Regions from separate parts of the Mesorhizobium waitakense genome, predicted to be linked through region 1. Evidence: riboswitches for the same ligand, from Rfam matches in the RefSeq annotation. Region 1 holds a riboswitch; each other region holds the start of a gene.
The links. Region 1 has a riboswitch for cobalamin ahead of bluB (5,6-dimethylbenzimidazole synthase). Riboswitches for the same ligand answer to the same signal wherever they lie in the genome.

Region 1 (5,781 bases):
CGAATGCACGACCTATATCGAAATGGCGTTGGAGCCGGAAATCCAGCGCATCATGTTCCGGGATGGCCCGGCCGTGCTGGGGGATCCTGCACAATGGCCGAATGCCAATGCTTGTGTCGGTTCAATGACCGATCATCTGACCAGGCTGCAGGAGGAGGGCGTGGTCGTTCCTAGTGTCGACCCCGAGACCGCCGCACGGCTGATCAACGGCGCCAGCAGCCAGGCAGCGCAGCGGATCGCCAATTCGAACGACCCCGAAGCGACGTCGAAGTCCGTGGTGGCGGCTTTCAAACAGCTGCTTGAGGGCCTGCTCAAAAAACCGGATCCGCAGCCGAACTGAATCCCCATTGCTGGTCTGGCGCCACTGCCCATGATTGACAACAGCCGGTTTCAGCGCATCCTCTCGCGCCATCTCTGAGCGGAGATTCGGGGGCATGTGGGATTTCAATATCGGCAGGTCGGTGTCCATCATGATGCGGACCTGGCCCTTCATTGTCTTTCGCATGATCGTCTATTTCGGCATTACGCTGGCCTACATCGTGGCGACCGGCACGGGCGCCTCCGTTGGCTACGGCGTTGGCCATATCTCCACCGATCCCGACGGGCCGCTGTCCTTTGCCTTGTGGGGCGGGGTGGTCGGCTTTGGCGTCGTCTCGATCGCCGTCTACTGGATTCGCGAATACATCCTCTACGTCGTCAAAGCCGGCCATATCGCCGTCATGGTCCATCTGATCGACGGCCGCGACATTCCCGACGGCCAGAACCAGATTGCCTACGCCAAGGACATCGTGACCCAGCGTTTTGCCGAGGCCAACATCCTTTTCGTCGTCGACCAGCTGGTCAAGGGAGCCATTCGCGCCATCACCGGGCTGCTCGGCGGCATCGCCGCCTTCCTGCCGATCCCAGGCTTGAGCGGCCTGGTCAGCTTCGTCAACACGGTGATCCGCCTGTCGTTGACCTATGTCGACGAGATCATCCTCGGCTACAACATCCGCATCAATTCAGCCTCGCCGTTCGAGACTGCCCGCCAAGGCGTCGTGCTCTATGCCCAGAACGGCAAGATCATGGTCAAGAACGCCGTTTGGCTGGCGGTCATCATGTGGGGCGTCTCGTTCGTTATCTTCCTGCTGATGCTGGCGCCTGCCGGCGCCATTCTTTTCCTCATGCCCGGGCAGCTTGCCGGCTGGGCTTTCGTGCTCGCCATCGTCTTCGCCTGGGCCTTCAAGGCGGCGTTCATCGAACCCTTCGCCATCGCCTGCCTGATGCAGGTCTATTTCAGGACCATTGAGGGCCAGGTGCCCGATCCCGCCTGGGACGCCCGGCTGGCCGAGGCGTCGTCGAAGTTCAGGGAACTCAAGGACAAGGCGATGGCCTCCTTCGGCGGTTCGCGCTGGGGCACGGCTGGCGCGACCCGCTGATCGGCAGTGGTCGCCGGCGCGGCATCGACCCCGCTGAGGCGCGCCACGGTCGATTTGAGCAGCACTTCACCTTGCCCGCAAAAGGTCTCGCTCATGATCAGTTCCGGCAGCGGCAAGCGGCGGCCCCAGCCATGTGCTTCGAGGTCCGGCTTTGGCGCGAACTCGGAAACACGGCCGACGCAGAGATAGGCGACCGGCGTAACATGCTCGGGAATTGACAGCAGGCTTTTCAATGCCTGCGCCTCGATGATGCTGACCCAGCCGACCCCGACACCCTCGGCGCGCGCCGCCAGCCAGAAATTCTGCACTGCGCAAACCGTGCTGTAGAGGTCCATCTCCGGATTGTGCCAGCGCCCCAGTGGCGAACCCTTCGAGCGCTGCCGGTCGCAGGTGATGCAGATGTTGAGCGCGCTTTCGCAGATGCCTTCCAGCTTGAGCTTGCGGTAGAGCGCCTGTCGCTCTTCCGCGATGGCCGGCAGTTCCTGCTCTCGCGCCGCCAGGAACAGGTCACGCACTTTTTCCCGTCGCTCGGCATCGCGAATGACGATGAAATTCCAAGGCTGCATGAAGCCGACCGACGGCGCATGGTGAGCGGCAAGCAGCAGCCGCGCCAGCACCTCATCGTCGAGCGCGGTTGGCAGGAAATGGCTGCGCACGTCGCGCCGCGTGAACATGGCGCGATAGACCGCATCGCGCGCACTCTGGTCAAATCCGTCGCCAACAGAGGCGGTCATGTGTTCCGGCATCGCGTGTCCCCTTGCGATTGCTTTAGATGTCATCCGCCTGACCATGCGGATGACGATGCCTGCCAGGCCGGTCTTCTGGCTCGGGATCAACCCGCGTCCGGTGCCTTCCCGTCATCGACAGTGGCACTTACCGGCGCGGTCCCCCTTACAGCGTTGGGCACGCCACGGAGTTCAACCGTGTTCCCGATTCTCCCGCTTGCGGCGGGCACCAGGCAGTGGCAGCGACCTTACGCCGAAGCGCTGACGACGCCAATGCCTCCAGCGACACCAATGGACGCATGTGTGATTTTCCCCAGCCATCAGGCCACAACGCATGGCCATCGCGACGTCGGGGCACTAGATAGGGAGGATGGCCACACGTCTCTATACCCATCCGATCTTCCTTGAGCACATCACGCCGCCCGGTCACCCTGAGCGGCCGGATCGCTTGCGCGCCATCGAGCGGGTGCTTGACGATGAAGCTTTTGTCGCGCTCGATCGCATCAAGGCGCCGGAAGGCGACGAGGCCACCATTCTCTACGCGCATCCCGCCGATTTCGTCGCCCGCGTCCGCGCCGCCATTCCCGACGAGGGCATCGCCCGCATCGACGCCGACACCACCGCTAGCCCGAAGAGCTGGCAAGCGGCGATCACCGCGATCGGCGCCGCCAATGCGGCCGTCGACGATGTCTTTGCGGGCCGCGCCGACAACGTCTTCGTCGCCGCGCGGCCGCCCGGCCACCATGCTGAAAAAACCACGGCCATGGGCTTCTGCCTCTTCAACACGGCGGCGATCGCCGCGCGTTATGCGCAGAAGAAACATGGCGTCGAGCGCGTTGCGGTCGTCGACTGGGACGTGCATCACGGCAACGGCACGCAAGATATTTTCTGGGACGATCCGTCGGTGCTCTATTGCTCGACGCACCAGATGCCGCTTTATCCCGGCACCGGGGCGAAGAGCGAGACCGGCGCCGGCAACATCGTCAACGCGCCGCTGGCGCCGCAGACCGGCAGCGAGGTTTTCCGCGATGCCTTGCTGTCGCGTGTCCTGCCGGCGCTCGACAATTTCGCGCCCGACCTGATCATCATTTCGGCCGGTTTCGACGCGCATCATCGCGATCCGCTGGCCGAAATCAACCTGACAGAGGATGATTTCGACTGGGCGACCGGCCAGCTTATGCAGCGCGCCACGCGCCACAGCGGCAACCGGCTCGTCAGCCTGCTAGAGGGTGGCTACGATCTGCAGGGACTGGCATTTTCGGTCGCCGCCCATGTCGGGCGACTGATGAAAGGATGAATGATGGCTGGTGAGACCAACGAAGACGTCAAGGCGATGAGCTTCGAGCAGGCACTCGACGCGCTGGAAAAGATCGTCGATGATCTGGAACGTGGCGATGTGCCGCTCGACCAGTCGATCAGGATCTATGAGCGCGGCGAAGCGCTGAAGGCGCATTGCGACCGGCTGCTGAAGGCCGCCGAGGACAAGGTCGAGAAGATCAGGCTGTCGCGCGACGGTAAGCCGGTTGGAACGGAGCCGCTCGACGCCGACTGAGTCATGCTTCCCGAATGATGGTCTTGCCTCACTGGCTTTTGGACATGATCATGGTCGAGGATAGTAGCCGTCCCGATTGAAACGGCTTCAGGACAAGAGGAGGTTCGGAAACGATGTGCAGAAACATCAAGACCCTGTTCAATTTTGATCCGCCGGCAACCAATGACGAGGTGCGCGACGCCGCACTTCAGTTTGTCCGTAAATTGAGCGGAACGACGCGACCTTCGAAACTGAACCAGCACGCCTTCGATCATGCGGTCGAAGCCATCGCGGCAGCGGCGCGTGAGCTTCTCGATTCCCTCGAAACCCATCAGCATCCTCGCAATCGCGAAGAGGTGGCCGCCAAGGCGCGGGCAAAATCGGCGGTCCGTTTTGCCTGATGCGACAACCAGCGACGGCCGCTGACAAGGAGAGTCCATGAGCTTCTTCCCCGGGAAAGACCCTGAAGTCGGCGACGCCTTTGCCAGCGACCAGATCGAGCTGATGGTCATTCCGAACGCCAAGGACATTGGCGGTTTCCAGGTACGCCGCGCATTGCCGACCGCCAAAAGACGGCTCGTCGGGCCTTTCATCTTCTTCGACCGCATGGGCCCGGCGATCCTGCGCGCGGGCCAGGCGCTCGATGTCCGTCCGCATCCGCATATCGGGCTGTCAACGGTGACCTATCTGTTCGACGGCAAGATCCGGCATCGCGATTCACTCGGCACCGAAATGGTCATCCAGCCCGGCGACGTGAATTTGATGACCGCTGGCCGCGGCATCGTCCATTCCGAGCGCACGCCGGAGGAATTGCGTGGCGCGCCGATGTCTGTTTCCGGCCTGCAGACATGGCTGGCACTCCCGGACGGCAAGGAGGAAGTGGCTCCGGTTTTCGAGAACACCGCTGCCTTGCGGCTCCCCGAGATCGATGCCGAAGGCGTCGGCGGTCGCGTCGTCATCGGCGACTTTCAGGGGCTACGGTCCCCGGTGAGAGCTCACTCCGAGACGCTTTATGCCGACCTTAGGCTGGCGCCGGGCGCCAGCGTGAAAATCCCGGCCGATGCGGAAGAGCGCGCCATCTACACGCTGGAGGGCGACGTTTCGATTTCAGGCGATGTTTTTCCAGCCGAGCGACTGCTGGTGTTTCGGCCCGGCGACGAGATCGTCGTATCGTCGGAAGGCGGCGCCCATTTCATGCTGTTCGGCGGCGCCTCGCTCGGCTCGAAGCGTTACATCTGGTGGAATTTCGTCTCGTCCTCCAAGGAGCGCATCGAACAGGCCAAGCAAGAATGGAAGACGGGCCGCTTCGATATCGTTCCTGGCGATGAGGAAGAATTCATCCCGCTGCCGGAAAGCTGATGCATGTCGCCCAAAAGTGGCCCAGTTTTGGGAGAACGACATGCATAAGGCAAAGACCTAAAGCCTGATCCGCGTCACTGACACGCATTTACTTTCGCCGGCCGCCGGCCTATCTCGCCCATGAACAGAAAGCCTGAGTAGGCCTACCCTTGAACGCAACGCCGCATACGCCCCTTCTCGACAAGGTCCGCATCCCGGCCGACCTGCGCACGCTTGCCGAGAGTGAATTGCCGCAACTGGCATCTGAGCTTCGTGCCGAACTGATCGACGCGGTGTCCCACACCGGCGGCCATCTTGGCGCCGGCCTTGGCGTGGTCGAGCTGACAGTCGCGCTGCATTATGTCTTCAACACCCCGGATGACCGGCTGATCTGGGATGTCGGCCACCAGGCCTATCCGCACAAGATTCTGACCGGCCGTCGCGACCGTATCCGCACCTTGCGCCAGGAAGGAGGCCTGTCCGGCTTCACCCGCCGCGCCGAGAGCGAATACGATCCCTTCGGTGCCGCTCACTCCTCGACATCGATATCGGCCGGCCTCGGCATGGCCGCCGCCCGCGATCTCTCCGGCGGCCGCAACAACGTCATCGCCGTCATCGGCGATGGTGCCATGTCGGCCGGCATGGCATACGAGGCGATGAACAATGCCGGCGCGCTCGATGCCCGGCTGATCGTCATCCTCAACGACAACGACATGTCGATTGCGCCGCCGACCGGCGCGATGAGCGCCTATCTGGCGCGTCTGGCCTC
Region 2 (5,781 bases), on a different contig from region 1:
CCCGACAAGCCGGCCTCGGCCTCGGGCATCCAGCCCGGCGACATCATCGTTGCCGTCAATCAGGCGCCGGTGAAAACCGCCAGGCAAGTGACGCAGGCGATCGCCCAGGCCGGCAAGTCCGGCCGCAAATCGGTGCTTCTGCTGGTCGAGCGCGACGGCAGCCAGATCTATGTCGCGGTGCCGTTTGCCAGTGGCTGACGCCGGGGCGCTGACGTGCAGGCAGCGATCGGCGGGCGCGGCGACGCCGGCCCGCCGATCCTGTCCATCAAGATTTCGGTTGCCCGCCACGTCATCTTCGAGAACATTGCCTAAGGCCGATAGTGGCCTGATGCAGGGGGATTGCCGCGATGGTCACCCGAGGTTTTTCTTCAGGACGGCGCCCGCCGATCGACGGCGATGCGCGCATCCCGCCCGGGCAATATCTCGAGCAGGGATTTCCGGTCCTGTCAGCCGGCCCGACGCCGCGGGTGCGCACCGAGGACTGGTCGTTCACGCTGAAGCACGGGCCGCGGCCGATCAAGAAATGGAACTGGGCCGAGTTCAACGCGCTGCCCTTGACCAAGATGACGCGCGACATCCATTGCGTGACCGCATGGACAAAATTCGACACGCCATGGCAAGGCGTGCTTGTTGACGACATCCTCGCCGATGCCGGCATCGAGCCGCCGACCGCCTTCACGCTGGCGCATTCCTTCGACGGCTATTCCACCAACGTGCCGACCAAGGACCTCACCGCCGGCAAGGCGATGGTGGCTCTGCTTTACGAAGGCAAGCCGATCACGCCTGACCATGGCGGCCCGGCGCGGCTGCTGGTGCCGCATCTCTATTTCTGGAAATCGGCCAAATGGCTGAACGGCCTGCAGTTCACCGAGCGCGATGAGCCGGGTTTCTGGGAATTGCGCGGCTATCACATCTATGGCGACCCTTGGCGCGAGCAGCGCTACACGAACGATCCATGAACGACGCTGCGGCAGTGCAATCGCCCTGGCAGACCGTCAGGATCGTCCGTATCGAAAAGCGTACGCCGCGTGTCACCAGCTTCTTTTTCCAGCTATCGCGGCCTTTCACCTATCTTGCCGGTCAGCATGTCGACGTCAGGCTGACGGCGCCGGACGGCTATCAGGCGCGCCGCTCCTATTCCATTGCCTCCGCGCCCGGAGATGGCGGGGTGATCGAACTGGCGATCGAAAAACTCGACGATGGCGAGGTCTCGCCCTTTTTCCACGACGTCGCAGCAATTGGCGACGAGGTCCAACTGCGCGGGCCGCTCGGCGGGCATTTCATCTGGCCCGATGTCGATGGCGGGCCGGTTTTGCTGGTCGGGGGTGGTTCGGGCGTCGTACCCTTGATGGCGATGGTCCGTCATCGCGCCAGGCGCAATTCGGTAGTGCCCGTCGCCCTGGTCTTTTCAGCGCGGGTCTGGGACGAGGTGATTTTTCGTGACGAACTGGTTGCCCTCGATGACCGCAAGGACGGCTTCGACCTGGTTCTGACCCTGACGCGCGAAGCAGCACGCCGTCCCGCCGATTATTCGCGGCGGGTGGACGTTGCCATGATGGTGCAATCCATGGCGCACCTGCCCGGACCGCCTGATATCGCCTTCGTCTGCGGCTCCAACGCCTTCGTTTCGGCCGCCGCCCAAGCGCTGATCGATGCCGGCGTCGCAGCGGAGATCATCCGCACCGAGCGTTACGGAGTTTGAACGGACACGGCACTTCGAGAGGTTTTCCGTAGTCGTCGTCCTGCGGCCTGGCATCGCCCGGCGGTCACGCCTCGATCTCGAGCGCCGAAAGTGGCTTCGAGCAGCAGGCGAGGATAAAGCCGTCGTCGATTTCGTGATCGAGGATGCCACCATTGTGGCTCATCTCGACATCGCCCGCGACCTTCTTCACCTTGCAGGTTCCGCAGAGGCCGAACTCGCAGGCAGCCGGAATCCGTACACCCGAGGCGCGGGCCGTCTGCAGCACGGTCTGGCCGGCGACGCATTCGGCCTCGACATCCGAAAGCGAAAACCGGATCGGTGTCGCGGCTTCGACGACAATGGCGGCGCCGTCTTCCACCGGCGAGGTGAACGGTGCCGGGATCTCCTCCACGACAGGCGCGGCAAAGCTCTCCTGATGGTACTTCGTCATGTCGAAGCCGGCGGCGTCCAGCATGCCGCGCACCGCGCGCATGAAAGGATCGGGGCCGCAGCAGAAGATTTCACGCTCGCGGAAATCGGGCGCCAGCAATGGCAGCCGGATCGCGTCGATGCGGCCCATATGGCCGAACCAGCCCTCGCGGCTGGACCGCTCCTCGATCATGAAGCCGAGCGACAGGCCCGGCATGCGGCTGCCGAGCAGTTCGAGCTCCTTGCGGAAAATGATCTCTTCCGGGCGCCGCGCGCAATTGACGAAGCCGACATCGGTCCATGGTGCGCAGTCGTTCAGCCAACGCAGCATCGACATCATTGGCGTCACGCCCGAGCCGGCTGAAATGAACAGGTACTTGGCGGCCGGGTGGCTGTGCAGCGAAAAGTCGCCTGTCGGCCCATAGGCCTTGACGTGCGAGCCCGGCGTCAGATGGTCGAACATCCAGCGTGTGCCGATGCTGCCCGCTTGAGCCTTGATCGTCACCGCGATCGAGAACGGCCGCGATGGCGAAGACGACAGCGTATAGGTGCGCATCAGCGGCCCGTCGGCGGTCGGCAGTTCCAGCGTCACGAACTGCCCCGGCTTGTAGCGGAACCAGGTCTGGTTGTCGGAGCGGAAGGTGAAGGTCTTCACATCAGGCGCTTCGTCGCTGACGCCGATCACTTCCAGCACCTGGAGCCGGTCGTTCCAGGGCGTCATCTGGTCGAGATGGCGATAGAGGCCGAGATCGGTCATCGCATTCATCCTCTTGTCCTCACTCTTGCCCTGTGCATGTCGAGATCCCAAAACCGCTGCGCATTTTTGGGCGACATGCACTAGGCAACGCTGCGCAGCGCCGGCCGGCCGCCTTCGGCAAGGCGCGGGCCGATGAACGACGCGTACCACTCGACGAACTGGATGACGCCACCCTCATGCAGCTCCGAATAAGGGCCGGGCTCGTAGGCGGGCGACAGGATGCCGAAGGCGTTTTCCTCGACGATCCGCCGGTCCTGGTCGTTGGTCTCGGTCCAGACATGGGTGAGTTCGTCGAGATCGTAATCGATGCCTTCGACCGCATCCTTGTGAACCAGCCATTTGGTCGTCACCGCGGTCTCCGTGGCGCTGATCGGCAACACCCGGAAGGTGACGGCGTGGTCGCCCAGAATGTGGTTCCAGGTCGTCGGATAGTGATAGAGCAGCAAGGAACCGATGCGGTCGGTCGAAACGCTGTCGGACAGGTTCTTCTTGACCGCACGCTTTCCCGTCATCGTGTAGCTGACGGCATCGCGCAGCAGCGGCGCGCGGGTGGCGCGGTACTGTCCGGCCGGGTCGATGCGGAATTTGCTCGGCAGGCCGGCCGCTTCGCATTTCGCCCAGTGCGCAAGCATTTCCGGGTCGCTGTCGGCGCCTTGCACGCCGGTCACCGTGGGTGCCTCTGGAAAAGTCTTGCAGAGCTCCGGATGATTGCCGGCGCAATGATAGCACTCGCGGTTGTTTTCCCAGACCAGCTTCCAGTTGCCCTTCTCGACAATGGTCGACTCGAACGCCACCTTGGCCTCGCGCAGCCGGTGCGGCAAAAGGTAGGGCTCGATCATCGCGCGCATCGGTGCGAAATCCGCCGGCTCCTTGGCCAGGCAGATGAAAATGTAGCCACCGACGCTTTGGCAGGCGACTGGCTTCAAGCCGAACTGGCTCTTGTCGAAACCGTCGGCCATCTGCCTGCCAAACAAGAGCCTTCCGTCCAGCTCATAGGTCCATTGGTGATAGGGGCAGACCAGCTTTGCCGCCGTGCCCTTGTCGGAATTGCAGACGCGGCTGCCGCGATGGCGGCAGGAATTGTGGAAGGCGTTGATATTGCCCTTCTGGTCGCGGACAAGCACGACTGGATAGTCGCCAATCTGCGCCGTGATGTACCTGCCCGGCCTCGGCAGTTCGCAATCATGACCGATGAACAGCCAGTCGCGATACCAGATCAGCTCCATGTCGAGCTTGAAATAGTCTGGATCGGTGTAGAAGGGCTGTTCCAGCGAAAAGCCTTGCCGCCGGCCACTCAAGAGCCTCAGCATGTCGTTGCGAGCATCCATGTCCTGTCCTCGTTTCTAAGGACTGAACTGGTGGTGACGGAGGAAGGATTGGACGCAGGCCGGCGATGCGCCGGACATGCACTATCCGCCTCTTGACCGCCCACCGCGATCAGTCGAGTCTAAACATCTCGGGCTGGTTTCCGGGCTCTGGAGTTGTCCTTGCGGACCATCGCGACACCTTCCCAGGCTGACGCCCAGTGGTCTCCCGTTGCGACTTGAACTCCACCACCGTTGCGGGGGCAGCGCCGGATTCTGACCGGCTTCCCAATTCTCCGCCTCGTCGTCACGAAGCGGCACCTGAGATGACATGATCTAATCACGATCGCGGGCGCGTCATCGGCATGAAAACGACATCATATCCATGCGGCGCGACACGCTTGCGAAACGTTCCGGTCGGCGATCGCGGAGCGGAACCCTATCTCTTGGGCAACCATAGCCGGCTCCAATATCGCCGAAACCGACCCCCTTGCCAGGAAGCAAAAAAGGTTAACGGTATCGAAAAGTGACTATTAGCTGCCGCTAAAATCGAACCGAACGGTTCGTTTCTGTTGACGGTGCGTGCAGGACGTGTGAACGCTGGGCCTCCGACACAGTTGGTGATCGGGGTACCTGTTTCGTACAACTCTTTGATATAACTTAGAAAAACATTGAGTGCGGAAACCCCTGGCACAATTTCAAGTGGTGGATTCTTGGTCCACGCGGAACAACTTCGTGATTGGAAATGGCTGGATGGCTCTCCCACATCGGGGCTGTCCGAACGACGCGATTTCTTCCCAAGACACGCCGCTAGACGGACGGCAAAAATAAGAAATACTGGAGTACCAAAAAATGAAAAAGATCATCCTCACTGCCGCCGCCCTTCTGGCCATTTCCGGCAGCGCCTTCGCGAACAGCGACCACTATGGTTCGAATGCCCCGGCAGCCACCGCTGCTGTCGACAGCTCGTACACCGCTTCGACCAAGAAGTCGGAGCCGGCTGCTCAGACGCCTGCCCAGGGTAGCAACCGTAACCTCTTCGGCAACAACTAACAGCCGATTCCCAGAAGGCGGCGGGCTCTCCCGCCGTCCTGGCGAAATCCAGAATTCAGGAGATTTGAAATGAAGAAGATCATGCTTGCTGCCGCCGCCGTCGTGGCGATCTCCGGCAGCGCTTTCGCCGCCAGCGACAACTACGGTTCGAATGGCGCCAACCAGCCTGCGGTCGGTTCGGTTGACAACTCGCAAACGGGCTCGATCCGCAACAGCGGTGGTTTCGTCGGCAAGCTGCTCAACTCGTCGGGTGACGTAGAGAAGTCCGCCCCGCAGAGCGCCGACCGCGACCTCTTCGGCAATCACTAACAGCCGAAGTTGATTTCCAAAAAAGAGCGGCGGGCCTGGCCCGCCGCTCTTTTCGTGTCGAGACTTGGTTCTGTCTCAAGCCGCCTTTACTTCCGGCTGACGGAGCGAGAAGGAGTGCCCGTCCGCGTCGAAGATGTGAAGGTCGTTGGCGTCCGCGCTCAGCCGCAGCGTCACACCGCGCTTGACCTCGACATTGCCAGGCAGCTTGGTCACCAGCGGCAGGTCGGCGCGGCCGATGTCGACATAGA
Region 3 (5,781 bases), on a different contig from region 1:
GGGGATGACAGGCGCGGTGTTTCCTTGCCCCTCGAGAGGAAGGGGGACGACCCCGCGGCCCGGCTCATAGTAGCCGGCCTTCGGTACCGCGACAGGCGCCGAAATTGTTGCTTCAGACCCTGCCAGCCGCGCCAGCTTCTGCACCAGCGCGTTCATATTAGCCAGACCGCCCTCGCGAAAATAGTCGAGCAGGCCGTTGAGTTCCTCGCGCGGCAGTGTCGAGGCTTCGATCAGGCGCAGATCCTCGTCGCGGCATTCGCCGGGCAGCAGAGCCAGTTTTATGCCGCGCGCGCGGGCGGTCGAGGCAAGCTGGTCGCAGCCGTAGCGCCACCAGTCGTAGCCGCCGAGGATGCGCACGAGGATAACTTTGGCGTGGCGGGCGACGCTGTCGACCCAGAGGTCGACGGACATCGGATGACGCAGGTCGCGCAAGGCCGCCAGCCGCATCGAGGGCAGGCGCTCGGCATCGGCCTTCCATGCCGCCGCCAGTCCGGCAAGATCGCTGTCGGTGAAGGACAGGGCCACGATATCCGCCGGCGTCTGCCGCAGATCGACCGGCTCGGCGAGATCGTCGAGCGAGGCGGAGGTCGTTGTGAGGATGTGCATCGCGGCCCGTGGTTTGCGTCAGCCGGCGAGTATACGCTCGATCGCCGGGCGGTTCAGCCCCTTCAGGCCGATGACGACGAGGCGCGAGCGGCGGTCATCCCCGGCGGTCCAGGCGCGGTCGTAGTAGTGATTGACGCGCGGTCCTACGGCCTGCAGCAAGAGCCGCATCGGCTTGCCGCCGACCTCGACGAAGCCTTTCACGCGCAGCACGTTCTCTTCCTCGGCGGCGGTAGCGACGCGCTTTGCCAGGTCATCGGGATTGGCGATCGAGGCAATGTCGATGACGAAAGAGTCAAAGTCGTCGTGCTCGTGGTCGAGTTCGTCGTCGTGGTGGGTCTTGCGGTTCTCGATGTCGTCCTCGACGGCAAGGCCAAGGCCGAGCAGCACCGACGGATCGACCTTGCCTTGCGACGTCGGCACGATCTTCACGGCGCGAGCGATGTGCTCATTGATGATGGCGTTGGCGCGGGCGGAGCCCGCAGTGTCCATCAGGTCGCTCTTCGACAGGATGATCAGGTCGGCGCAGGCGATCTGGTCCTCGAACACCTCCTCGACCGGATCGTCGTGATCGAGCGTCTCATCCTGGGCGCGCTGTGCCTGAAGTGCGTCCATGTCATTGGCGACGCGGCCTTCGGCGAGTGCGGGACCGTCGACGACGGCGATGACACCATCGACCGTCACGCGGCTCCTCACTGTCGGCCACTGAAAGGCCTGGACCAGTGGCTTGGGCAGAGCCAGGCCCGAGGTCTCGATCAGGATGTGGTCGACCTTCGGCGACAGCGACAGGATCTGGTCGAGCGCCGGCACGAAATCGTCCGCAACGGTGCAGCAGATGCAGCCATTGGCCAGTTCGACGATGTTTTCCTCCGGGCACGTGTCGATGCCGCAGCCCTTCAGGATCTCGCCGTCGATGCCGATGTCGCCGAACTCATTGACGATGATGGCGATCCGCTTGCCGCCAGCGTTTTCCAGGAGATGGCGGATCAGCGTCGTCTTGCCGGCGCCGAGGAAGCCGGTGACGACGGTGCAGGGGACGCGGGAGACGGAAGCAGTCATGATCAGTCCTTCAGCAGGTCGAGGGGAGGGATGCGGGCCACGAGGCCGCGCTTGAGGCTATCGGGACGGCCGCGCCACGGGATCAGGCCGTCGGTCGAGGTGGCGAAGAGTTTGGCGCCGGTGACGAGGTCGGCGCCGCCGGTTGTGGTCAGGTCGCCGAAGACGTAGCTCCAGCAGCCGTCGCGCAGGATGGCGGCACTGAGCCGGCGCTTGCAATTGCCGAGGCATTCGACGCTGCGGACGCGGATGTTTTCGCCAGATGCAGCGCGGCGTGTATCATCCGCGAGCAGTTCGCCGGCGCGGGGATGAGCATCGGAACCTGTTTCATCGCGACAGGAAGCACAGACGATGACCGTCACGCCGGCAAGGGCATCGCTCTCGCCGGACGAATTGTCCGCTGTGCCAGCCGAAAAACTGCTGTCGTGGTCCAAAAATCGGGCTCCTTGCCCGGAAACCCGCCGGGCGATCGGATTCTATAGTCGCAGACGGCAGGTCTCCTGGCTCGCGGGTCATCGCCTTGGGTAGCCGCCTTCCCGGGAATACCCCAGTGGCTTTCGGCCTTGGCTCTTCGCTTACAGTTGCGGGGACAGCCGCGGATTTGAAATCGGAATTTCGCACCGCATTCCCTCTTGGCTCCTCTCGTTGAAGAGAGGAGACCGTCTGGAGCGGATTTAGGCTTTTGCGGGCGGCGGTGTCAACGTGGGCTTACGACACGGTCAGGTCGGCCAGCGCCGGACCCAAATCACCGGCTGATGTCACTTCAATACGTTCAAGGCCGAGCCAGCCCTGCATCTGCTTCAATTCCTCGAAGAGTTCTGCAGCGGTTTCAGGCGGCGCGCCGGGCTCTGCATAGGCGGCATGGATGCGCAGGACACTGGCGGGGCGATCGGCCTTGAGGTCGACGCGGCCGACGATCCGGTCGCCGAGCAGGAACGGCAGGACGTAGTAGCCATACTGGCGTTTATCGGCCGGGGTATAGATCTCGATGCGATAGTGGAAATCGAACAGCCGCTCCGTGCGTGACCGTTCGAAGACGACCGGATCGAACGGCGCCAGCAAAGCGCGGGCCTCGATTTTTCGTGGCAAACGCGCGTCTTTATGAAGATAGGCCGGCTTGTCCCAGCCTTCGACACGCACAGGCAGCAGTTCGCCTGTTTCAACCAGTTCCTCCAGTCGGCCCTTCATGTCGGCGGGCGACAGGCGGAAATAGTCGCGCAGGTCGCCTGATGTCGCGATGCCGTGGGCGCGGGCAGAAATGCGCAGCAACTCGCGGTGCGCGTCCTCGGCGGCGGGCACCGGCAGGTCGAGGATCGCCTGCGGCAGCACGCGCTCCGGCAGATCGTAGAACCGCTCGAAACCGCGACGGTGCGCCGTTGTGATGCGCCCGGCCCAGAACAGCCATTCGAAGGCGTGCTTGGCATGGCTCCAGCCCCACCAGCCGCCCGAGCCTTTCTGGCCTTCGAGCGCGGAAGCGGCGATCGGCCCGCGCTCAACGACCTCGCGATAGATCTGTTCGATGTAGCCAGCATGTTCGCGGCCCCATTTGGCGAGGCCGAGATACATTTCGTCGCCGCGCTCGGCCCGCTGCATGCGCCAGCGCATCAGCGGGTAGGTCTCGACCGGCAGGAAGGAGGCTTCGTGTGCCCAGTATTCAAACACCGTGCGCTTGCGCGTCACGGCGGCGTTGTCGAGCAGAGCGAAGGGGTAGGGGCCAAGGCGCGAATAGAGCGGCATATAGTGGGCGCGCACCACTGCACTGACGGAATCGATCTGCAGCAGGCCGATGCGGGAGAGAACGCGGGCGAAATGGCGGCGGTCGGGCATACCGGCGGGGCGGGGATCGAGAAACCCCTGGGCGGCGAGCGCGATGCGCCGGGCCATGGCAAGCGAGAACTTTTCCTTCATGCAGACATCACTCTGAGGGTGGTTGGCCGAAGTTCTGATGGGTGATTCCGGCCCATGCTAGCAGGGTTTTGGCGGCAACCATGTCAGGAGACAAAAGTGGAGTGAAAAGAGAAGGAAATCAAACAGGAGCGGATCGGACCAGTTTCCTCGGATATGCCGTCCAGCACCGCGTTTTGAACAAGGTTTGACTTGCTTCGCTGGAAGTGCTGCGCTAACCCTCGCCGCGTTGCAGCATAGGCCCTTAAAACGGTTCAGCGGTTAAACTGTCACGCTTCCGCATTAGGGTCCGGTGCTGTAATCAACGTGGATTGGCGCCAACGGAAAGCCGAGCATGAACGCACTTTTAGGTTCATACCTGCCCATCGTCCTGTTCATCGGCGTTGCACTCGTCGTCGGCCTGGCGCTGTTGGCCGCCCCCTTCCTGGTCGCCTACCGCAATCCCGATCCCGAAAAGCTTTCCGCCTACGAGTGCGGTTTCAACTCGTTCGACGACGCCCGCATGAAATTCGACATTCGCTTCTACCTGGTCTCGATCCTGTTCATCATCTTCGATCTGGAAGTGGCCTTCCTGTTCCCGTGGGCGGTGTCCTTCTCGAAGATCGGCATGCTCGGCTTCTGGTCGATGATGGTCTTTTTGGCGGTGCTGACCATCGGCTTTGCCTATGAATGGAAAAAAGGAGCGCTGGAATGGGATTGAACAACAGTTCCGGCACGCTCGTCGCGCCAAAGCCAAAGGGTCTGATCGATCCCAACACTGGCAGGCCGGTGGGGGAGGACGATCCTTTCTTCCTCGAAATCAACAATGAACTCGCCGACAAGGGTTTTCTCGTCACCTCGACGGAAGCGCTGATCACCTGGGCGCGCAGCGGTTCGCTGATGTTCATGACCTTCGGCCTCGCCTGCTGCGCGGTCGAGATGATCCACACCTCGATGCCGCGCTATGACTCGGAGAGGTTCGGTGTTGCGCCTCGCGCGTCTCCGCGCCAGTCCGACATCATGATCGTTGCCGGCACGCTCACCAACAAGATGGCCCCGGCGCTGCGCAAGGTCTACGACCAGATGCCGGAGCCGCGCTACGTCATCTCGATGGGTTCCTGCGCCAATGGCGGCGGCTACTACCACTATTCCTATTCGGTGGTGCGCGGCTGCGACCGCATCGTGCCGGTCGACATCTATGTGCCCGGCTGTCCGCCGAGCGCCGAAGCGCTGCTTTACGGCATTCTTCTCCTGCAGAAGAAGATCCGCCGCACCGGCACGATCGAACGGTAAATCCATGACCGCATCCCTGAGCGAACTGTCGACCTATCTCGGCGAGAGGCTGATCGGCCGCATGAATGACGCGGTGATGGCCTATGGCGAACTCACCGTTCACGTCGAGCCGCGCGATCTGGTCGAGGTGATGACCTTCCTGCGCGACGACGCGCGCTGCCAGTTCATCTCGATCATCGATGTCTGCGGCGCCGACTATCCGTCGCGGGCCAAGCGCTTCGACGTCGTCTATCATCTGTTGTCGCCGAAGCAGAACGTGCGCATCCGCGTCAAGGTGCAGGCCGACGAAGAAACGATGGTGCCGTCGATCACCGGCGTCTATCCCGGCGCCGACTGGTTCGAGCGCGAGACCTACGATCTCTACGGTGTGCTGTTCTCCGGCCACCCGGATCTGCGGCGCCTGTTGACCGACTACGGGTTCGAAGGCCATCCGCTGCGCAAGGATTTCCCGCTGACCGGCTTCGTCGAGGTGCGTTACGACGACGAAGCCAAGCGCGTCATCTACGAGCCGGTCGAGCTCAAGCAGGAATTCCGCAATTTCGATTTTCTCTCGCCATGGGAAGGGACGGATTACGTCCTGCCGGGCGATGAAAAAGCCAAGACGAATTGAGGCGCCAGAATGGCTGAAACCTCCGTCCGCAATTTCAACATCAACTTTGGACCGCAACACCCTGCCGCGCATGGTGTTTTGAGGTTGGTTCTCGAGCTCGACGGCGAAGTCGTCGATCGCGTCGATCCGCATATCGGGCTGCTGCACCGCGGCACTGAAAAGCTGATGGAGGCCAAGACCTACCTGCAGGCCATACCTTATCTCGACCGGCTCGACTATTGCGCGCCGATGAACCAGGAACACGCTTTCGCGCTGGCCGCCGAGCGTCTGCTCGGCATCGATGTGCCGAAGCGCGGCCAGCTGATCCGCGTGCTCTACTGCGAGATCGGCCGCAT
Region 4 (5,781 bases), on a different contig from region 1:
CGCTGGCACGCGCTGCCTCCGGCAGCCGCGACAGGGTGGTGGCGGGCAACTCAAAAAGCGGGTAGGAGTGCGGATTGATACCGGTCGAGAGGTCGACGAAAGGCTGCGGCGCGTTGGGGAAAAGCGCCCTCGCCCGGCCGAGACTTCCACCATGGTCCACCGCCGCCCCATCAAGAAGCTTCATGTCAATCCTGATCGCTTTCCTGTCATTGGCCGCTGAATTCGTCCTGGGTTACCCGGACTGGCTGTTTCGCGCCATCGGCCATCCGGTGACGTGGTTCGGCAGGCTGATATCCTTTCTCGACGGCCGGCTCAACCGCGCCACTGATCCCGACGCGCTGCGTCGCAAGCGTGGTGTCCAGGCGCTGTTGGTCATCGTGCTGGTGCCGGCGGCGATCGGGCTCGGCCTGCAGATCCTGCTCTGGTTCGTTCCCATGGGATTGATCATTGCCGCCCTTCTGGCGACATCGCTTCTGTCGCAGAAGAGCCTCTACGAGCATGTCGAGGCCGTGGCCGACGCGCTCGACACAGGTGGCCTTGCTCTTGGACGCATCGCCGTCTCGCGCATTGTCGGCCGCGATCCCGAATCGCTGGACCGGGCCGGTGTCAGCCGTGCGGCGATCGAGAGCCTGGCCGAGAATTTTTCCGACGGCATCGTTGCTCCCGCCTTCTGGACCGGCGTCGGCGGGCTGGCCGGAGGCGCTGCCTACAAGGCAGCCAACACCGCCGATTCGATGATCGGCCACCGCACCCCGCGCCACGAAGCGTTCGGCTGGGCGGCGGCGCGCTTCGACGATTGGATCAACCTGCCGGCATCGCGCCTGACGGCGCTGTTGATCGTGCTGGCCGCATTCCTCGTCAGGGGTGCTGATGCGAAAAACGCCTGGCAGGCTGTGTGGCGCGACGCGAAAAAACACCGCTCGCCCAATGCCGGCTGGCCGGAAGCGGCGATGGCCGGCGCGCTCGGCCTGGCGCTTGCTGGACCACGCAGCTATGGCGGCGTGCTGGTCGACGACGTCTTCATGGGCGAAGGCGGCCGCCGCGAAGCCGACAGCATCGACATCAGGCAGGCGCTGAAACTCTATCGTGTCGCCGATTATCTGCTGATCGCGCTGTTCGGTTTGGTCTCGGCAATCGTGATCGTCGCGTGAACGTCCAGATGGTCATAAAACCCGACTTACCAGGTAACGCGGACTTGCTTTGCGCCTGAATCAGATGCCTCACCAAACCTTTTGATCGCATACCCTCCGGCAGCCGCTGGAGAAGATTTCAGTACGGGTTCGATCACAACAAAGAGTCGTTCGGCATCTGGTCCATACATGTAGAGGATGCACTTGCCCTCACCAAACTCGTCGCCATCAAACTCGCCGACGGAAGCATTCCCGACAACCTGCTCTAGCCGATCCTCCAGTATGCGAATGGATTCGCGTTCTCGCGACGTTCCAAACTGACCGTCATTGAGAAGAAGATAGACGATTGCAGCTTGCTCCAACGGACAACACTCCTGCTTGCCAAGCTATCAGAATTCGATGCCTTGCTGCGCTTTCACGCCCGCGGAAAAATGGTGCTTGGTCACGCCCATTTCGGTGACGAGATCGGCCGCCTCGATCATTGCCGGCTTGGCGTTGCGGCCGGTGACGACGACGTGCAGGCCCTCGCGCCGCACCTTCAGCGCCGCAACCACTTTGTCGAGATCGAGATAATCGTAGCGCAGTGCGATGTTCAGCTCGTCGAGCACCAACAGGCTGATCGACGGATCGGCCATCAGATCGAGCACTTTGGCCCATGCGGCTTCGGCCGCCGCGATGTCGCGCTTCAAATCCTGGGTTTCCCAGGTGAACCCCTCGCCCATGGCGTGCCAGACGACGCGGTCGCCAAAGGCGGCGAAGGCATCCTTCTCGCCGGTGTGCCATTTGCCCTTGATGAACTGGACGACGCCGACACGCTTGCCGTAGCCGAGCATCCGCAGCGCCAAACCAAAAGCCGCGGTGGTCTTGCCCTTGCCAGGCCCGGTGTTGACGATCAGCAGCCCCTTCTCGATCGTCTTGGCCGCCACCTCGGCATCCTGCACCGCCTTGCGCTTGGCCATCTTGGCGCGGTGGCGTTCTTCATCCCGGTCGGTTCTGTTGTCGATATCGGTCATTTCATTTCACCTTGAGCGGCAGCCCCGCCACCATCAGCAGCACCGTGTCGGCGACAGCGGCCACCTGCTGGTTGAGCCGGCCGGCGGCATCGCGAAAGCGGCGCGCCAGCGCGTTGTCAGGCACGATGCCTTGGCCGACTTCATTGGACACCACGAACCAGGGCCCGCGCGGCCGCGACAGCACGTCCGCCAGCCGACGGCATTCAAGGTCGAGGTCGTGTCCGGCCAGCATATGATTGGTCAGCCACAGTGTCAGGCAGTCGACAAGCACCGGCTGGTCGTCCGGCAAAGCCTCGAGCGTGCCGGCGAGATCGAGCGGTGCGTCGATGGTCGCCCAGCCCTCGCCGCGCCGCGAGCGGTGCAACGCGATACGCTCACGCATCTCGTCATCATAGGCTTGGGCCGTGGCGATGTAGGTCCATGGCGAGGGTAGAACCGTCGCCAGGGTTTCGGCATGCGCGCTCTTGCCGGAGCGCGCACCGCCAATGATGAAGGTCAGCTTGCTGCGATCAGGCAAAGCTGTCGCGCAGGCTGGTCGCGGTGCCGGTGAAGCGGCCGCGCACCACGCCGACGACGGCGCCGAGCACCAGCCAGAACACCAGGTTGGTCACCGTAACCGCCACCACGAACTGGTGGTGCAGGCCTTCCGGGATCGGCGTCTCGAAACTGTCGGGCTGCGGTGCGCCGACAATATGCGGCGCGACGATCAGCAGGACGGCAAGGATTGCGAGCGGCAGCGACTTGCGGAACGCGATCAGGCCGAGACCCGCCGCGGTCGCCACCACGGTTGCCCACCACCAGATCTGGCGCTGCGTGAGATCGGCCGCCGGCATGGCGGGCAATTCCGGTGGCAGGCCGAGGCCCGGTGCCAGCGTGAACACGGCAAAGCCGGCCAGGCCCCAGAACACGCCCTGGCGCCAATTGCCGATGCCGCCGGCGAATTCGGAAACCGCGACCAGGATCAGCGCAAAACCGATTCCGGTGACGATATTGGCAACCACGCTGAAGGCGAAACGCTCGAAACCGTCGGCCGGCGCCCAGCCTTCGTCTTCCGCCGCCGGAGCGGCGGTTTCCGCCGGCGCCGGGGCGGCGGAGCTCATCGCATTCCCCGCCGGAGCGGCTGTGCTCATGGCGCTGGTATCGGTTGCGGCAGGAGCGGCATGGTCATGGTGATGGCCGCCGCCGGCCTGTTCGTAGACTTCCGCCTTGAGGATCAGCGGCACAGTGGCATAGGCCTGCAGGCAGGCGAGAACGACGCCGGCCACGAGCCCTGCGATCGCCGCGATGAACACGACGTTGCGAAACAGGTTCATGATGTCAAATCCTCGTCAGTGGCAGGGAAACGCCATCGAATGGCGATAGTCGTGAGCCGCATTGTGGACCGCATCGATATGCGAGAAGCCGACAAAGCCGACGACGAAGATGCCGAGCAGCGCCACGAGTGCAAGCTGCATGAAGCACGACTGCGAGGAGACGGAGGCGCCGAGGGAGACGGAAGCGCCGAGGGAGACGGAAGCGGTAGTCATGTCTTGTCCTTTCACCCTCCACCCGAGGGCATCGAAGTCAGTTTCCTGTCGCCGGCAGGTCTCCTGGCTCGCGGATCAGCGCCCTTCCCCACCTTCCCGAAGAAAAACTTCAGTGGCATATGGAGAGGACTACCGCACACAGTTGCGGGGGCAGCCACGGCATTGGGCAACAAGTCCGCCCGCACCGCATTCCCTCTTGGCTCCAAACGGAACCGACGACAACGCGACTATAGGGAAAATCGCCGCGACCGGCAAACCAAATTCCGCCGACAACCAGCGCGATTGCGCCATCCAGATAAATCGGGTCTCCGGCACAACAATTGACAATTCCCATGGTCGGGTGTCGGCTGACAAATCCACAGGAAGCCAGCCATGCAGCCCATTGCCAGCGAGCGCGATCCTTACAACGGCCTGACCCGGGCCGAACCGACGCTGCCATCGTCGGCCTATTGGGATGCGGACAGCTATCAGCGCGATCTCGACGTCATCTGGTACAAAAGCTGGTTGCTCGTCTGCCGCGAGGCCGACCTTGCGCAGCCGCTTTCATTCCGCACCTTCCGCGTCGGCACGCAGGAAATCGTCATGCTCCGCGACGAAACCGGCGAACTGCGCGCCTTCCACAACACGTGCCGCCATCGCGGCTCGCAGCTTTGCCAGGAAAGCGAAGGCCGGCTAAAGGCGCGGCTCATCACCTGCCCCTACCATGCCTGGTCCTATTCGCTGCGCGGCGACCTCGTGCGCGTGCCGTCGAAGTCGCTGCCGGAAGGCTTCGACAAGGCCGATCATCCGCTCTATCGCGTGGCGCTCTCCGTATGGCGCGGTTTTGTCTTCGTCAATCTGCAGGAGGACGCCGCCGGCTCGGCGGAAACATCTTTCGATCCAGCGTCCGGCAGTCTCGCCAACTGGCCACTGGAAACGCTTGTTACCGGCCATGTGCTGCGCAAGGTGATGAACTGCAACTGGAAGATCTTTTGGGAAAACTTCAACGAGTGCCTGCATTGTCCGGGCGTCCACAAGGACCTGTCGCGGCTGGTGCCGATCTATGGCCGCGGCCTGATGGGTCGCCATGACGATCCGGAATGGTCCCGCCACGCCGACAATGACGCGCCGGAGTTTTCCGGGGGTCTGCGCGCTGGCGCGCAGACATGGTCGCGCGATGGCCAGGCGCATGGGCCGGTCTTCACCGGCCTCACATCAGCCGAACGCGCCGCCGGCCAGACCTACGCCACCAACCTGCCGTCGATGTTCATGGTCGGGCATGTCGACTATGTCAGAACCGTGCGGCTGGTGCCGCTCGGCCCCGAGCAGACTGAGCTAGTCGCCGAATGGCTGTTTGCGCCCGAGGCGCTTGATGCAACCGACATCGACAACATCATCGCCTTCGGCACCCAGGTGCTGGAGGAGGATGCGGCGATCTGCGAGGTCAACCAGAAAGGCCTGCGCTCGATGCGCCACGCGGCCGGCGTGCTGATGCCCGAGGAGTACGACCTGCACCGTTTCCACAACTGGATCCGCGAACGGCACGCAGCGGTTATCCCCAAGCCCTGAAGATCACAGCGATTTCGGCAGGTATCGCCAGGTCACGAAGCCGCAGACCCCCGCCAGTAGGCCGAGCGTGACGAACACCGAGCCCAGCCCGAAGAACGCCAGCACCACCGAATAGACCAGCGGCGGCGTCAGTTCGGAAAAATCGAGATAGGTGCGATAGACCGCCGCCATCTGCGACCTTTCATAGGATCGCACCGAGCGCATGAAGGCGGTCGAGCCCAGTGCATCGAGCGCGATGGTGAAGAAAGCGCCGCAGAGCAGAAAGGCGCCGGTGAGCAGCGGCACGGTTTGGCCGACCGCACCCGCCGCCAGCAGCATGGCCGACATGGCGAAATAGGCAAATGTCATGGTTCGGCGGCCACCGAAGCGCTTGCCCGCCTTGCCCCAGAAGATGGCCATGAACAGCAACGCATTGCCGGCCGAAACCAAAAGACCGCCGGCCAGCTTGCCCTCGCCGGTGATGACCATGAACAGCGGCCCGTAGACGAAGAACGTCGTCCAGAAACAGGAGCGGCCGAAGGCGATCAGCCAGGCCAGCCGCAACCTGGGCTGGGCGACGAAGCG

Region 2: another riboswitch for cobalamin. It lies ahead of AC07FD_RS36400 (aromatic ring-hydroxylating oxygenase subunit alpha); the one in region 1 lies ahead of bluB (5,6-dimethylbenzimidazole synthase).
Region 3: another riboswitch for cobalamin. It lies ahead of AC07FD_RS11980 (DUF1636 family protein); the one in region 1 lies ahead of bluB (5,6-dimethylbenzimidazole synthase).
Region 4: another riboswitch for cobalamin. It lies ahead of AC07FD_RS11775 (CbtB domain-containing protein); the one in region 1 lies ahead of bluB (5,6-dimethylbenzimidazole synthase).

Annotation. Positions count from the first base shown of each region.
Region 1 is NZ_JBWKME010000016.1:203,809-209,589, reverse strand. It holds gene AC07FD_RS03545 (TetR/AcrR family transcriptional regulator) at 1-340, shown strand, start outside; gene AC07FD_RS03540 (hypothetical protein) at 435-1,418, shown strand; partial or broken gene bluB (5,6-dimethylbenzimidazole synthase) at 1,535-2,152, opposite strand; cobalamin riboswitch at 2,213-2,392, opposite strand; gene AC07FD_RS03530 (histone deacetylase family protein) at 2,514-3,440, shown strand; gene AC07FD_RS03525 (exodeoxyribonuclease VII small subunit) at 3,444-3,695, shown strand; gene AC07FD_RS03520 (DUF2277 domain-containing protein) at 3,809-4,075, shown strand; gene AC07FD_RS03515 (pirin family protein) at 4,113-5,033, shown strand; gene dxs (1-deoxy-D-xylulose-5-phosphate synthase) at 5,183-5,781, shown strand, end outside.
Region 2 is NZ_JBWKME010000194.1:107,767-113,547, forward strand. It holds gene AC07FD_RS36380 (DegQ family serine endoprotease) at 1-198, shown strand, start outside; gene AC07FD_RS36385 (sulfite oxidase-like oxidoreductase) at 348-959, shown strand; gene AC07FD_RS36390 (ferredoxin reductase) at 956-1,702, shown strand; gene AC07FD_RS36395 (FAD-binding oxidoreductase) at 1,767-2,867, opposite strand; gene AC07FD_RS36400 (aromatic ring-hydroxylating oxygenase subunit alpha) at 2,948-4,195, opposite strand; cobalamin riboswitch at 4,310-4,511, opposite strand; gene AC07FD_RS36405 (DUF680 domain-containing protein) at 5,024-5,224, shown strand; gene AC07FD_RS36410 (DUF680 domain-containing protein) at 5,294-5,533, shown strand; gene AC07FD_RS36415 (ABC transporter ATP-binding protein) at 5,609-5,781, opposite strand, start outside.
Region 3 is NZ_JBWKME010000050.1:141,806-147,586, reverse strand. It holds gene cobN (cobaltochelatase subunit CobN) at 1-606, opposite strand, end outside; gene cobW (cobalamin biosynthesis protein CobW) at 625-1,662, opposite strand; gene AC07FD_RS11980 (DUF1636 family protein) at 1,665-2,093, opposite strand; cobalamin riboswitch at 2,133-2,338, opposite strand; gene AC07FD_RS11975 (winged helix-turn-helix domain-containing protein) at 2,368-3,567, opposite strand; gene AC07FD_RS11970 (NADH-quinone oxidoreductase subunit A) at 3,899-4,264, shown strand; gene AC07FD_RS11965 (NuoB/complex I 20 kDa subunit family protein) at 4,255-4,836, shown strand; gene AC07FD_RS11960 (NADH-quinone oxidoreductase subunit C) at 4,841-5,446, shown strand; gene AC07FD_RS11955 (NADH-quinone oxidoreductase subunit D) at 5,456-5,781, shown strand, end outside.
Region 4 is NZ_JBWKME010000050.1:97,275-103,055, forward strand. It holds gene cobD (threonine-phosphate decarboxylase CobD) at 1-184, opposite strand, end outside; gene cbiB (adenosylcobinamide-phosphate synthase CbiB) at 183-1,151, shown strand; gene AC07FD_RS11755 (hypothetical protein) at 1,178-1,492, opposite strand; gene cobO (cob(I)yrinic acid a,c-diamide adenosyltransferase) at 1,520-2,143, opposite strand; gene cobU (bifunctional adenosylcobinamide kinase/adenosylcobinamide-phosphate guanylyltransferase) at 2,145-2,660, opposite strand; gene AC07FD_RS11770 (CbtA family protein) at 2,653-3,456, opposite strand; gene AC07FD_RS11775 (CbtB domain-containing protein) at 3,472-3,669, opposite strand; cobalamin riboswitch at 3,706-3,901, opposite strand; gene AC07FD_RS11780 (aromatic ring-hydroxylating oxygenase subunit alpha) at 4,042-5,217, shown strand; gene AC07FD_RS11785 (MFS transporter) at 5,221-5,781, opposite strand, start outside.